3 regions of the Viridibacillus sp. FSL E2-0187 genome follow, and region 2 is predicted to be linked to each of the others. Evidence: a T-box and tRNA genes for the amino acid it is inferred to sense, from the RefSeq annotation. Region 2 holds a T-box; the other regions hold tRNA genes.
The links. The T-box of region 2 lies ahead of alaS (alanine--tRNA ligase). A T-box ahead of a tRNA ligase gene usually reads a tRNA of that ligase, here a tRNA-Ala.
Positions count from the first base shown of each region.

Region 1: it has a tRNA-Ala gene. The T-box ahead of alaS (alanine--tRNA ligase) is inferred to sense a tRNA for this amino acid. The anticodon was not compared.
Region 3: it has a tRNA-Ala gene. The T-box ahead of alaS (alanine--tRNA ligase) is inferred to sense a tRNA for this amino acid. The anticodon was not compared.

Region 1 is NZ_JBBOVG010000001.1:187,834-192,678, reverse strand. Features, by position in the region: rRNA gene MHH85_RS00815 (23S ribosomal RNA) at 1-764, opposite strand, end outside; tRNA gene MHH85_RS00810 (tRNA-Ala) at 861-936, opposite strand; tRNA gene MHH85_RS00805 (tRNA-Ile) at 949-1,025, opposite strand; rRNA gene MHH85_RS00800 (16S ribosomal RNA) at 1,122-2,674, opposite strand; gene MHH85_RS00795 (nucleotidyltransferase-like protein) at 3,035-3,910, opposite strand; gene MHH85_RS00790 (YgzB family protein) at 4,051-4,401, shown strand; gene perR (peroxide-responsive transcriptional repressor PerR) at 4,526-4,845, opposite strand, start outside.
Region 2 is NZ_JBBOVG010000001.1:815,627-820,471, reverse strand. Features, by position in the region: gene alaS (alanine--tRNA ligase) at 1-1,029, opposite strand, end outside; T-box leader at 1,074-1,288, opposite strand; gene recD2 (SF1B family DNA helicase RecD2) at 1,380-3,851, opposite strand; gene MHH85_RS03870 (tetratricopeptide repeat protein) at 3,868-4,527, opposite strand; gene mnmA (tRNA 2-thiouridine(34) synthase MnmA) at 4,542-4,845, opposite strand, start outside.
Region 3 is NZ_JBBOVG010000002.1:295,033-299,877, reverse strand. Features, by position in the region: rRNA gene MHH85_RS20635 (23S ribosomal RNA) at 1-1,145, opposite strand, end outside; tRNA gene MHH85_RS20630 (tRNA-Ala) at 1,242-1,317, opposite strand; tRNA gene MHH85_RS20625 (tRNA-Ile) at 1,330-1,406, opposite strand; rRNA gene MHH85_RS20620 (16S ribosomal RNA) at 1,503-3,055, opposite strand; tRNA gene MHH85_RS20615 (tRNA-Ala) at 3,203-3,278, opposite strand; tRNA gene MHH85_RS20610 (tRNA-Pro) at 3,298-3,374, opposite strand; tRNA gene MHH85_RS20605 (tRNA-Arg) at 3,379-3,455, opposite strand; tRNA gene MHH85_RS20600 (tRNA-Leu) at 3,488-3,576, opposite strand; tRNA gene MHH85_RS20595 (tRNA-Gly) at 3,583-3,657, opposite strand; tRNA gene MHH85_RS20590 (tRNA-Leu) at 3,683-3,767, opposite strand; tRNA gene MHH85_RS20585 (tRNA-Lys) at 3,787-3,862, opposite strand; tRNA gene MHH85_RS20580 (tRNA-Thr) at 3,875-3,950, opposite strand; tRNA gene MHH85_RS20575 (tRNA-Val) at 3,966-4,041, opposite strand; rRNA gene rrf (5S ribosomal RNA) at 4,051-4,166, opposite strand; rRNA gene MHH85_RS20565 (23S ribosomal RNA) at 4,296-4,845, opposite strand, start outside.

The DNA.
Region 1 (4,845 bases), 630 kb from region 2:
GTTACCTTACCTTCACCCTGGACATGGGTAGATCACCTGGTTTCGGGTCTACAACCACATACTCATTCGCCCTATTCAGACTCGCTTTCGCTACGGCTCCGTCTTCTAAAACTTAACCTCGCATGTAATCGTAACTCGCCGGTTCATTCTACAAAAGGCACGCTATCACCCATTAACGGGCTCTAACTACTTGTAGGCACATGGTTTCAGGATCTATTTCACTCCCCTTCCGGGGTGCTTTTCACCTTTCCCTCACGGTACTGGTTCACTATCGGTCACTAGGTAGTATTTAGCCTTGGGAGATGGTCCTCCCAGATTCCGACGGAATTTCACGTGTTCCGCCGTACTCAGGATACACTCAAGAGAGAATGAACTTTCAACTACAGGGCTGTTACCTGCTCTGGCGGGCCTTTCCAGACCGCTTCGTTTAACTCATTCCTTTGTAACTCCATATAGAGTGTCCTACAACCCCAAGAGGCAAGCCTCTTGGTTTGGGCTATTCCCGTTTCGCTCGCCGCTACTCAGGGAATCGATTTTTCTTTCTCTTCCTCCAGGTACTTAGATGTTTCAGTTCCCTGGGTCTGCCATCAAGACGCTATGTATTCACGTCAAGATACTGCTCCATTACGAACAGTGGGTTCCCCCATTCGGAAATCTCCGGATCAAAGCTCACTTACAGCTCCCCGAAGCATATCGGTGTTAGTGCCGTCCTTCTTCGGCTCCTAGTGCCAAGGCATCCGCCATGCGCCCTTAATAACTTAACCTAAAAGTTAGTTATTAAGCCTAAAAAACTTAATAATAAAAAATGTGTTACTTAATTTGCTTCAATGTCGTTTTATCCAGTTTTCAAAGAACAATATTGGTGGAGCCTAGCGGGATCGAACCGCTGACCTCCTGCGTGCAAGGCAGGCGCTCTCCCAGCTGAGCTAAGGCCCCAAAAAAGAAAAATGGTGGGCCTAAATGGACTCGAACCATCGACCTCACGCTTATCAGGCGTGCGCTCTAACCAGCTGAGCTATAGGCCCCTTTTTCGGAAAAATATAAGGTTTTTATAAACCTTCAAAACTGAACGCAAGACGTTAATCGACAGATCCAAGATCTGTTTCCGTAATTATCCTTAGAAAGGAGGTGATCCAGCCGCACCTTCCGATACGGCTACCTTGTTACGACTTCACCCCAATCATCTATCCCACCTTCGGCGGCTGGCCCCATAAAGGTTACCTCACCGACTTCGGGTGTTACAAACTCTCGTGGTGTGACGGGCGGTGTGTACAAGGCCCGGGAACGTATTCACCGTGGCATGCTGATCCACGATTACTAGCGATTCCGGCTTCATGTAGGCGAGTTGCAGCCTACAATCCGAACTGAGAACGATTTTATGAGATTAGCATACCCTCGCGAGTTAGCGACTCTTTGTATCGTCCATTGTAGCACGTGTGTAGCCCAGGTCATAAGGGGCATGATGATTTGACGTCATCCCCACCTTCCTCCGGTTTGTCACCGGCAGTCACCTTAGAGTGCCCAACTAAATGATGGCAACTAAGATCAAGGGTTGCGCTCGTTGCGGGACTTAACCCAACATCTCACGACACGAGCTGACGACAACCATGCACCACCTGTCACCAATGTCCCCGAAGGGAAAACTCTATCTCTAGAGCGGTCATTGGGATGTCAAGACCTGGTAAGGTTCTTCGCGTTGCTTCGAATTAAACCACATGCTCCACCGCTTGTGCGGGCCCCCGTCAATTCCTTTGAGTTTCAACCTTGCGGCCGTACTCCCCAGGCGGAGTGCTTAATGCGTTAGCTGCAGCACTAAGGGGCGGAAACCCCCTAACACTTAGCACTCATCGTTTACGGCGTGGACTACCAGGGTATCTAATCCTGTTTGCTCCCCACGCTTTCGCGCCTCAGTGTCAGTTACAGACCAGAAAGTCGCCTTCGCCACTGGTGTTCCTCCAAATCTCTACGCATTTCACCGCTACACTTGGAATTCCACTTTCCTCTTCTGCACTCAAGTCTCCCAGTTTCCAATGACCCTCCACGGTTGAGCCGTGGGCTTTCACATCAGACTTAAGAAACCACCTGCGCGCGCTTTACGCCCAATAAATCCGGACAACGCTTGCCACCTACGTATTACCGCGGCTGCTGGCACGTAGTTAGCCGTGGCTTTCTAATAAGGTACCGTCAAGGTACGTTCAGTTACTAACGTACTTGTTCTTCCCTTACAACAGAGTTTTACGATCCGAAAACCTTCATCACTCACGCGGCGTTGCTCCATCAGACTTTCGTCCATTGTGGAAGATTCCCTACTGCTGCCTCCCGTAGGAGTTTGGGCCGTGTCTCAGTCCCAATGTGGCCGATCACCCTCTCAGGTCGGCTATGCATCGTTGCCTTGGTAGGCCATTACCCCACCAACTAGCTAATGCACCGCGGGCCCATCTAGTAGTGACAGCCGAAACCGCCTTTCAGCATTTTGCCATGTGACAAAATGGATTATTCGGTATTAGCCCCGGTTTCCCGGAGTTATCCCAATCTACTAGGTAGGTTGCCCACGTGTTACTCACCCGTCCGCCGCTAAATCAGAAGAAGCAAGCTTCTTCATCATTCGCTCGACTTGCATGTATTAGGCACGCCGCCAGCGTTCGTCCTGAGCCAGGATCAAACTCTCCATAAAAGTAGTTTGAAAGCTCATTAGCTTTGCTAGCGTATCATCCGAAGATGATATCTATTTTTGTTTTGATCCACCAACAAGTTGATGTCCAAAAACATTTATTGATTAACGTCTTGCATGTTCAGTTTTCAAGGTTCATTTTGTTGTCTTCGTCGTTGTTGTTGTTGTTGCAGCGACTTTAATATCTTAACATCCTTCAATTTCGATGTCAACAACTTTTTTAAAAAAGTTTATCGGGTGAAAGTTTTAAGTTTTAACAACACGTCTTAGCGACAATTAATATAATACAATAATGTCGATACTCATGTCAACACTTTTTCTAAAAAAATTTGAGGCGTTTTAAACGCCTCAATTAATATACAACTAATCAACGATTTCTTCAACCTTATAATCTCTATGATATATGTTATTTCCTTTAGTCTCTACACGCTCTACAGAGATGTAACCTTTATCTATTAAGTATTCGATGAAAACTTCAAGGTTAACTGAATAGTTTTTTAGCTCCTCTTGTTCATGCAGTTCTTGAATTGTCCAAAAGTCTTTTTGAGACATTACTTCTATTACATGCGTTGCACCATCTGCAGTACGAGAATGAATAAAGAACTCACTTGCTAAGAATAATAACTCTAATCGTTTATCTAATGATTCTTCACTTGTAATAAGTTCTTCATATAATTTGTAAATGGCTGGATCAATTTGTTTTACTTGCGACCACACTGTAACCTCAGGGTACAATCCTTTATCCATTACAGCAAGACGAGCTAAATGATGCAATGATTCAACAACATGATTATAGGCATCTAAATAATTTTTCTCTTCGAAACATACTTTACCCTCTAAGTATCTTCGTATTAACTTTGCAAACTCAATACCCATTTTGATTTTCCGACCATAAAATGGGAACTCCTTAAGTTCCTTTTTTAAATTAGAGAGATACTCATTACGATCGAATAATACTTTACCAAAGAATAGCCAGTCGACTATCTTCTTATTAGTTCCTACTAATAACCATTTATTTAACTGCTTCTCCGTAATGATGTGCATAGCAGCTTTTTTATCTTTAAATGTATAATGTTTTGTAAAGACTGGTCGGTCACTTTGTCTTGTAATAATAAGAAGTATCGTATCGAATGTATCTGTTATCGGGCTTACTTCTTCCCTTTTTTCTATTAAAATTACACCTATTGTATTCGGGTGACTTGCTCGTTCTTGGTATATGGGTCGTAGTAGCTGCTCCATAATGATCCTCCTATAGTCAATAGTCAATTTACTCTGTCTTAAACGTTCGACAAAAATAATAAGATTCCTGCATAAAATTTTCACTTCATATTACGATATCATTTTGTGTTATAGTATGTTGTAGATTAGGAGGCTTACAAATGAAACCATATAAAAACAAGATAAATAAAATCCGTTCATTTGCTTTATCTCTCATATTTATTGGCTTTATCATCATGTACGGTGCCATTTTCTTCAGAGAACACCAATGGTTAGTTATTATCTTCATGACACTAGGTATCCTCTGTATTCTTGGAAGTACTTTTGTATATGGATGGATTGGATTCCTTTCAACCCGAGCAGTATTAGTTGAATGTCCGGGTTGCCATAAACACACGAAAGTGCTTGGCCGCGTAGATATGTGTATGTATTGTAATGAACCACTTACTTTAGATCCTTCATTAGAAGGACAAGAGTTTGATCAATCATTAAACAATCGCACAAAACGTTAAAGAATAATGCCTTCTCCTCGTTACTAAATTGTAACGGGGTTTTTTTATCAAAAAAGCATTATATAGTTTACCATAAAAAGAAGCTACCTATGTGTCATTCTTGACAGTTAAGTAGCTTCCTTACTTATTGAACTTTAGTGGCTTGCTCAGAACACGTTGGACAAGTCCCATAAATCTCCATACGGTGTGAATTAATTTTGAAGCCAGTGACGTGAGCGGCGAAATGTTCAACCTCATCAAGCCCTGGGTAATGGAAGTCTACAATCTTCCCACAGCCCTCACAAATAATGTGATAGTGTTTATTTGTAACAAAATCAAAACGACTTGCGCTATCACCATATGTTAATTCTTTCACTAAACCTGATTCTCGGAATACACGAAGATTATTATAAACCGTTGCTACACTCATATTAGGGAATTTCCCTTCAAGTGCTTTGTATATTT
Region 2 (4,845 bases):
TTCTTTTACTTCTGGATAGAAGTCCACCATAATTTCGCCAACAGTTGGTACTAAATCATACATAAATGGTTTCTCAATACCTAATTGTTTTGCGTAACGTACGGCACGGCGTAGTAAACGGCGTAATACATAGCCACGTCCTTCGTTTGATGGAAGTGCCCCATCACCTATAGCAAATGCCACAGTACGAATATGGTCAGCGATTACTTTAAACGCTTCATCTTTGTTTACATCAACGTGATATTTTTCACCAGAAATACGTTCAGTATGCTCGATAATTGGCATAAATAAATCCGTATCAAAGTTTGTTGGTACATTTTGCACAACAGAAGCCATACGTTCTAGACCCATACCAGTATCAATATTTTGTTTTGGCAGCGGCGTGTATGTGCCATCAGGATTATGGTTGAACTCTGAGAAAACAAGATTCCAAATTTCTAAGTAACGCTCATTTTCTCCACCTGGATATAGTTCAGGATCTGATTCGTCTGCACCGTATGATTCACCACGGTCATAGAAGATTTCTGAGTTTGGACCACTTGGACCTTCTCCGATATCCCAGAAGTTTCCTTCAAGACGAATTAAGCGCTCCTCAGGAACCCCGATTTCATCTTTCCAGATTGTATATGCTTCAGTATCTTCAGGGTGAATAGTAATTGAAAGTTTTTCAGGTTCAAAGCCCATCCATTTTTCATCTGTTAAGAACTCCCAAGCGTAGTGAATAGCTTCTTTTTTGAAGTAATCACCGATTGAGAAGTTCCCTAACATTTCGAAGAATGTATGGTGACGAGCTGTTTTACCTACGTTTTCGATATCGTTTGTACGGATAGACTTTTGTGCATTTACTATACGAGGATTGTCAGGTATAACACGACCATCAAAGTATTTTTTTAATGTTGCTACACCTGAGTTGATCCATAATAATGATGGGTCATTAATAGGTACAAGTGGAGCACTTGGCTCTTGTTTATGTCCTTTCTCTTCAAAGAACTCAATATATTTACGACGAATTTCTGCTGCAGTTTTCATTTGCTTATTCCTCCTTTAGACAATAAAAAACCTTCATCCACTATAAAAGGGACGAAGGTTGAAAATTCGCGGTACCACCCTAGTTACAATAGACCGGTCTTGAATCTATTGTCTCTTCATTAAGCCTTAACGCGGCAAACGACAGGGATTAGCTGTACTCAGGATGAGCTTTCCAAAATGATTTGTGAAGGTTCTTGCAGCCTAGGAACCTCTTTCTGTGCACATTGCATAATGTACTTATATCCTTCGTAGTTTTAAACGATATATATATTGTTAGTTACAAATATTCGAAAATACGATTGTTTTCAAATATCGACTCAATCTTATTTTAAAAAAGGTCTTTGTATCTGTCAAATCTCTTCTTCAAGAAAATCATAAGGACTTATACCTTTCATGCCGATTAAAGGATGAATATCTAAATAATTATCAGTATTCAAGGACTGTGATTCCAACGATAGTTGCTCTTCTTGTGGCTCGACATTTGTTGAATTAGTTGTTTCTGACACTTGCGCCAATTCTGGCTCAACAGAATCTTTAACCGCCTCTAGAACTTCTTCTATTTGAAGACGTTGTGCTAAAGTAGTGTTTCTTTGAAGATCATCCGTTCTTAGCATACCATACTTAAACACATCAATTTCACCACAAAGAATGAGGAAGTTTTTTGCCCTCGTAATTCCTGTATACAACAAGTTTTTACGTAACATTTTAGAATAACCACGTACTACTGGCATAATAACTGTTTGGAATTCACTACCTTGTGATTTATGAATTGAACAACAGTAAGCAAGTGTGATCTGATTCAAATCACCGCGTTGATATGTTACTTCAATGCCATCATATGAAGCTACAAGTAAGTCTTGTTTCTCAATTGTCTCATTAGCTTTGATAATACTAATTACTTCTCCCATATCACCGTTAAAGACATTGCTATTCGGTTGATTGACAAGCTGTAAAATTTTATCACCAATACGATACGTCACATCACCAAATGTTATTTCCTTACTCTTTTCAGTTTTCTTCGGATTAACAAGTTCCTGAATCATTTTATTAATAGCATCAATGCCTGCAGGTCCTCTATACATAGGTGCTAAAATTTGCACATCATGAATGGAGAAGCCTTTCTTAACAGCACTTGATACGACTTGTTTGATAACATCTGCTACTTGGTCGGAGCTAGCTTGAATAAAAGAACGATCGGATGTTTTTGCAAGCATGTTTTGCGGCATTTCGCCTTTTTTCATTTGATGGGCAAGTTCAATAATTGATGAGCCATCTGCTTGTCTATATACATCAGTTAACTCAACAGTTGGAATTGCTTTAGAAGCAAGTAAATCTTTTAGCACTTGTCCAGGACCTACTGGCGGCAATTGATCTTGGTCACCAACAAAAATAACTTGGCAATCGTCATTTAACGATTTCAACAACTGATGAGCGAGCCATGTATCAACCATCGACATTTCGTCGACAATGATGAGCCTTCCTCCAACTTCCTTCTCCGTTTCCTCTTCCTTTTCTTGTCCAGTGAAGCCAAGCAAACGGTGAATAGTCATTGCTGGTAATTCAGTTGATTCGCTAAGACGCTTAGCTGCTCTTCCTGTCGGCGCCACTAATACAATCGGAAAAGGCTCGTCTTTTTCAATATAGTCTTTTGGATTTAAAGTTAGGCCATGAAGCTCTGCATAAACGTCTACAATCCCTCTAACTACAGTCGTTTTCCCTGTACCAGGGCCACCTGTTAAAATCATAACTGCTGAGTTAATAGCCTTCTCAATGGCGTCCACTTGCGTTTCTGCATATGAAACACCAAAACGTTCCTCAGCATCACCGATAAATTTTCGGATTTCAGATGTAGGGAACGCGGATTGTTCAGCATTTTTTTGAACTAACTCTGTAATTTTAGAAGCAATACCAATCTCAGAAAAATACAAAGACGGCATATAGAGGCGTGTTTCTTCACCACAAATTTTACTGTCCTCGCGAAGCTCGATACAGGCTTTTGAAATCGCCTCAAAAGGAATTTCATATGCCTGACTCATTTCAAGTAGGCTTTTCGCTTGTGGCAGAATATCCTTCGCTTCCATATATACATGCCCCTCTGACAGAGCACCTGCATTTAATAGGTGTAACACAGCAGCTTTAATACGATCTGGATGGTCCCCTGTAATATGTAGTTTAGCTCCTAATTCATCGGCACGTTGAAAACCTACACCTTCAACTTCTTCAATAAGTCTGTAAGGATTCTCTGTTAAAAGTTGGATTGTTTCATTTTCATACATTTGGTATATACGCACTGCTAGTTGTGGGCCAAAGCCCCAATCATTTAATTGGATCATAATACGATCCAATCCTAGATTTTGCTCTAGTACGGAGCGTAATGTCTCTTTTTTATCTTCTGTAAGCCTTGGAATTTCATCAAGTGCATCCGGATTATTAATAATAATTTTAATGGCGTCTTTCCCTAGCTTTTTAACGATTGTCTCAGCCGTTTTATGACCTATCCCTGGGAATAAATCACTCGACAAGTAATGTACGACACCTTGTTCAGTACCAGGAATCTCTTTAACAAAAGTATTAGCTTGAAATTGTATGCCGTATTTAGGATGCTGTTTCAATTGTCCAGTAAAACGATACAACGTTTCTTGAACGACAGATGGAAAAAAGCCTGTCACGATAATTTCTTTTTCTTGATATGTCGTATTCGTTTCTTGGATTTTCAACTTAATGATGGAAAATAAATTCTGAGGATTATGGAAGATAGAGACGACAGGCCGACCGACTATAAATAGCTGTTCTTCTTGAAACACTGATACATTTTCAGTCAACGCTGTCCCCTCCTTTTTATTGTTGCTTCATAGCAATCATATCGTGGATATAACGCGCTTGTTCAAACTCAGGTTGTAATGTAAATGCTTGTTTTAAATGATACAAAGCATCTTCTGTACGCTCAGTTGATACTGCATAAAGTACACCTAAGTTATAGTGGGCATCTGCATTATTCCAGTCTTGGTCGATCACATATTGTAATTCTTTTTGTGCTACATCAAACATTTCTAATGAGCAAAGTAAAATTCCGTATGCTAGACGAACTTGTACGTCTTCAGGAGCTAACTCTGCAGCTCTTTGTAAATAAGGTAACGCTAATTTTGTTTCACCAGCACGTTCAAAGCTCTTTCCAAGCATATAAAATGCATCTTCACCTTCAATACCTAGGCGAATAGCAATTTCATATAATTTAGCAGCTTCCATAAAACGCTCGCTATTATAATATAAATTGGCTAATCCGTAATATGCTGTCGCTGCTTTTTCATCTAAAGTAATTGCTTTTTGAAAGAAACGCTCTGCTCTTTCAGTTTCATCCATAGAAGCTAGTAGGTTACCAAAGTTAATGTAACCTACTGTATTATTCGGTTCTTCCTCTATTGCTTGTGTAAAAGCTTTAACAGCGTCTTCGTAACGCTTTTCTTGAATAGCCTTTATACCTTGTTCATTAAAATCCACTATTTCCACTCCTATTAACCTACATACGTTAATTTTTTACCGTCTTTAAAGACTTCATCGATTGTTGCGCCACCTAAACATTCGTCACCATCATAAAATACGACAGATTGTCCTGGTGTGATAGCACGTATTGGTTCTTCAAAAGTAACACGCACTTTATCATCACCCAACATTTCAACCTCTACCGGAGTATCTTCTTGGCGATAACGGAATTTAGCTGTACAACTAAATTTCTCTTGTTTTGGTTTATTTGAAGTAAAACCTAATTTCACTGCTGTTAAGCTATGAGAATACAGTTTATCATTATGGAAGTTTTGT
Region 3 (4,845 bases), on a different contig from region 2:
TATTACGCACTCTTTAAATGATGGCTGCTTCTGAGCCAACATCCTGGTTGTCTAAGCAACGTCACATCCTTTTCCACTTAACAATTACTTTGGGACCTTAGCTGGTGGTCTGGGCTGTTTCCCTTTTGACTACGGATCTTATCACTCGCAGTCTGACTCCCGTGCATAAATCACTGGCATTCGGAGTTTGTCTGAATTCGGTAATCCGGGATGGACCCCTAGTTCAAACAGTGCTCTACCTCCAGGATTCTCTATCACGAGGCTAGCCCTAAAGCTATTTCGGAGAGAACCAGCTATCTCCAGGTTCGATTGGAATTTCTCCGCTACCCACACCTCATCCCCGCACTTTTCAACGTACGTGGGTTCGGGCCTCCAGTAAGTGTTACCTTACCTTCACCCTGGACATGGGTAGATCACCTGGTTTCGGGTCTACAACCACATACTCATTCGCCCTATTCAGACTCGCTTTCGCTACGGCTCCGTCTTCTAAAACTTAACCTCGCATGTAATCGTAACTCGCCGGTTCATTCTACAAAAGGCACGCTATCACCCATTAACGGGCTCTAACTACTTGTAGGCACATGGTTTCAGGATCTATTTCACTCCCCTTCCGGGGTGCTTTTCACCTTTCCCTCACGGTACTGGTTCACTATCGGTCACTAGGTAGTATTTAGCCTTGGGAGATGGTCCTCCCAGATTCCGACGGAATTTCACGTGTTCCGCCGTACTCAGGATACACTCAAGAGAGAATGAACTTTCAACTACAGGGCTGTTACCTGCTCTGGCGGGCCTTTCCAGACCGCTTCGTTTAACTCATTCCTTTGTAACTCCATATAGAGTGTCCTACAACCCCAAGAGGCAAGCCTCTTGGTTTGGGCTATTCCCGTTTCGCTCGCCGCTACTCAGGGAATCGATTTTTCTTTCTCTTCCTCCAGGTACTTAGATGTTTCAGTTCCCTGGGTCTGCCATCAAGACGCTATGTATTCACGTCAAGATACTGCTCCATTACGAACAGTGGGTTCCCCCATTCGGAAATCTCCGGATCAAAGCTCACTTACAGCTCCCCGAAGCATATCGGTGTTAGTGCCGTCCTTCTTCGGCTCCTAGTGCCAAGGCATCCGCCATGCGCCCTTAATAACTTAACCTAAAAGTTAGTTATTAAGCCTAAAAAACTTAATAATAAAAAATGTGTTACTTAATTTGCTTCAATGTCGTTTTATCCAGTTTTCAAAGAACAATATTGGTGGAGCCTAGCGGGATCGAACCGCTGACCTCCTGCGTGCAAGGCAGGCGCTCTCCCAGCTGAGCTAAGGCCCCAAAAAAGAAAAATGGTGGGCCTAAATGGACTCGAACCATCGACCTCACGCTTATCAGGCGTGCGCTCTAACCAGCTGAGCTATAGGCCCCTTTTTCGGAAAAATATAAGGTTTTTATAAACCTTCAAAACTGAACGCAAGACGTTAATCGACAGATCCAAGATCTGTTTCCGTAATTATCCTTAGAAAGGAGGTGATCCAGCCGCACCTTCCGATACGGCTACCTTGTTACGACTTCACCCCAATCATCTATCCCACCTTCGGCGGCTGGCCCCATAAAGGTTACCTCACCGACTTCGGGTGTTACAAACTCTCGTGGTGTGACGGGCGGTGTGTACAAGGCCCGGGAACGTATTCACCGTGGCATGCTGATCCACGATTACTAGCGATTCCGGCTTCATGTAGGCGAGTTGCAGCCTACAATCCGAACTGAGAACGATTTTATGAGATTAGCATACCCTCGCGAGTTAGCGACTCTTTGTATCGTCCATTGTAGCACGTGTGTAGCCCAGGTCATAAGGGGCATGATGATTTGACGTCATCCCCACCTTCCTCCGGTTTGTCACCGGCAGTCACCTTAGAGTGCCCAACTAAATGATGGCAACTAAGATCAAGGGTTGCGCTCGTTGCGGGACTTAACCCAACATCTCACGACACGAGCTGACGACAACCATGCACCACCTGTCACCAATGTCCCCGAAGGGAAAACTCTATCTCTAGAGCGGTCATTGGGATGTCAAGACCTGGTAAGGTTCTTCGCGTTGCTTCGAATTAAACCACATGCTCCACCGCTTGTGCGGGCCCCCGTCAATTCCTTTGAGTTTCAACCTTGCGGCCGTACTCCCCAGGCGGAGTGCTTAATGCGTTAGCTGCAGCACTAAGGGGCGGAAACCCCCTAACACTTAGCACTCATCGTTTACGGCGTGGACTACCAGGGTATCTAATCCTGTTTGCTCCCCACGCTTTCGCGCCTCAGTGTCAGTTACAGACCAGAAAGTCGCCTTCGCCACTGGTGTTCCTCCAAATCTCTACGCATTTCACCGCTACACTTGGAATTCCACTTTCCTCTTCTGCACTCAAGTCTCCCAGTTTCCAATGACCCTCCACGGTTGAGCCGTGGGCTTTCACATCAGACTTAAGAAACCACCTGCGCGCGCTTTACGCCCAATAAATCCGGACAACGCTTGCCACCTACGTATTACCGCGGCTGCTGGCACGTAGTTAGCCGTGGCTTTCTAATAAGGTACCGTCAAGGTACGTTCAGTTACTAACGTACTTGTTCTTCCCTTACAACAGAGTTTTACGATCCGAAAACCTTCATCACTCACGCGGCGTTGCTCCATCAGACTTTCGTCCATTGTGGAAGATTCCCTACTGCTGCCTCCCGTAGGAGTTTGGGCCGTGTCTCAGTCCCAATGTGGCCGATCACCCTCTCAGGTCGGCTATGCATCGTTGCCTTGGTAGGCCATTACCCCACCAACTAGCTAATGCACCGCGGGCCCATCTAGTAGTGACAGCCGAAACCGCCTTTCAGCATTTTGCCATGTGACAAAATGGATTATTCGGTATTAGCCCCGGTTTCCCGGAGTTATCCCAATCTACTAGGTAGGTTGCCCACGTGTTACTCACCCGTCCGCCGCTAAATCAGAAGAAGCAAGCTTCTTCATCATTCGCTCGACTTGCATGTATTAGGCACGCCGCCAGCGTTCGTCCTGAGCCAGGATCAAACTCTCCATAAAAGTAGTTTGAAAGCTCATTAGCTTTGCTAGCGTATCATCCAAAGATGATATCTATTTTTGTTTTGATCCACCAACAGAGTTGATGTTCAAAAACATTTATTGATTAACGTCTTGCATGTTCAGTTTTCAAGGTTCATAAGATATATATGGTGGAGCCTAGCGGGATCGAACCGCTGACCTCCTGCGTGCAAGGCAGGCGCTCTCCCAGCTGAGCTAAGGCCCCGTGTGGGTATAAGTAATAATGGTCGGGAAGACAGGATTCGAACCTGCGACCCCTTGGTCCCAAACCAAGTGCTCTACCAAGCTGAGCTACTTCCCGTTAATGGCGCGCCCGGCAGAAGTCGAATCCACAACCTTCTGATCCGTAGTCAGACGCTCTATCCAATTGAGCTACGGGCGCATATATTATCACTTGTATTAAATTAAAAGAAATGGTGCCGAGGACCGGAATCGAACCGGTACGGTAGTCACCTACCGCAGGATTTTAAGTCCTGTGCGTCTGCCAGTTCCGCCACCCCGGCATATTTTGGAGCGGAAGACGAGGTTCGAACTCGCGACCCCCACCTTGGCAAGGTGGTGTTCTACCACTGAACTACTTCCGCAATATGCTGATAAACTTAAAAATTATGGTGCGGGTGAAGGGAGTCGAACCCCCACGCCTTGCGGCGCTAGATCCTAAGTCTAGTGCGTCTGCCAGTTCCGCCACACCCGCATATAATGTTTTTTTAAAATGGTGAGCCATGTAGGATTCGAACCTACGACCCTCTGATTAAAAGTCAGATGCTCTACCAACTGAGCTAATGGCTCATATGAAATGAATGGTGCCGGCGAAAGGAGTCGAACCCTCGACCTACTGATTACAAGTCAGTTGCTCTACCAACTGAGCTACACCGGCAATGTTTATTAAAAATGGTGGAGGATGACGGGATCGAACCGCCGACCCCCTGCTTGTAAGGCAGGTGCTCTCCCAGCTGAGCTAATCCTCCATATTGTTCGCCTAGCAACGTCCTACTCTCACAGGGGGAAACCCCCAACTACCATCGGCGCTAAAGAGCTTAACTTCCGTGTTCGGCATGGGAACGGGTGTGACCTCTTTGCTATCGTCACTAGACTATTTTTAAGACAAGAATTATTATATCACTTCGCTTCTTTAAAAGCAAGTGTTTTTTTAACTTTTTTAAAAAGTTTTTCTTGTTCTCTCAAAACTGGATAAATTACATTGAAGTTAGTTAAGTAAAATTTGGTTAAGTCCTCGATCTATTAGTATTCGTCAGCTCCGTATGTCGCCACACTTCCACCTCGAACCTATCTACCTCATCGTCTTTGAGGGATCTTACTTACTTGCGTAATGGGAAATCTCATCTTGAGGGGGGCTTCATGCTTAGATGCTTTCAGCACTTATCCCGTCCACACATAGCTACCCAGCGATGCCCTTGGCAGAACAACTGGTACACCAGCGGTGTGTCCATCCCGGTCCTCTCGTACTAAGGACAGCTCCTCTCAAATTTCCTACGCCCACGACGGATAGGGACCGAACTGTCTCACGACGTTCTGAACCCAGCTCGCGTACCGCTTTAATGGGCGAACAGCCCAACCCTTGGGACCGACTACAGCCCCAGGATGCGATGAGCCGACATCGAGGTGCCAAACCTCCCCGTCGATGTGGACTCTTGGGGGAGATAAGCCTGTTATCCCCGGGGTAGCTTTTATCCGTTGAGCGATGGCCCTTCCATGCGGAACCACCGGATCACTAAGCCCGTCTTTCGACCCTGCTCGACTTGTAGGTCTCG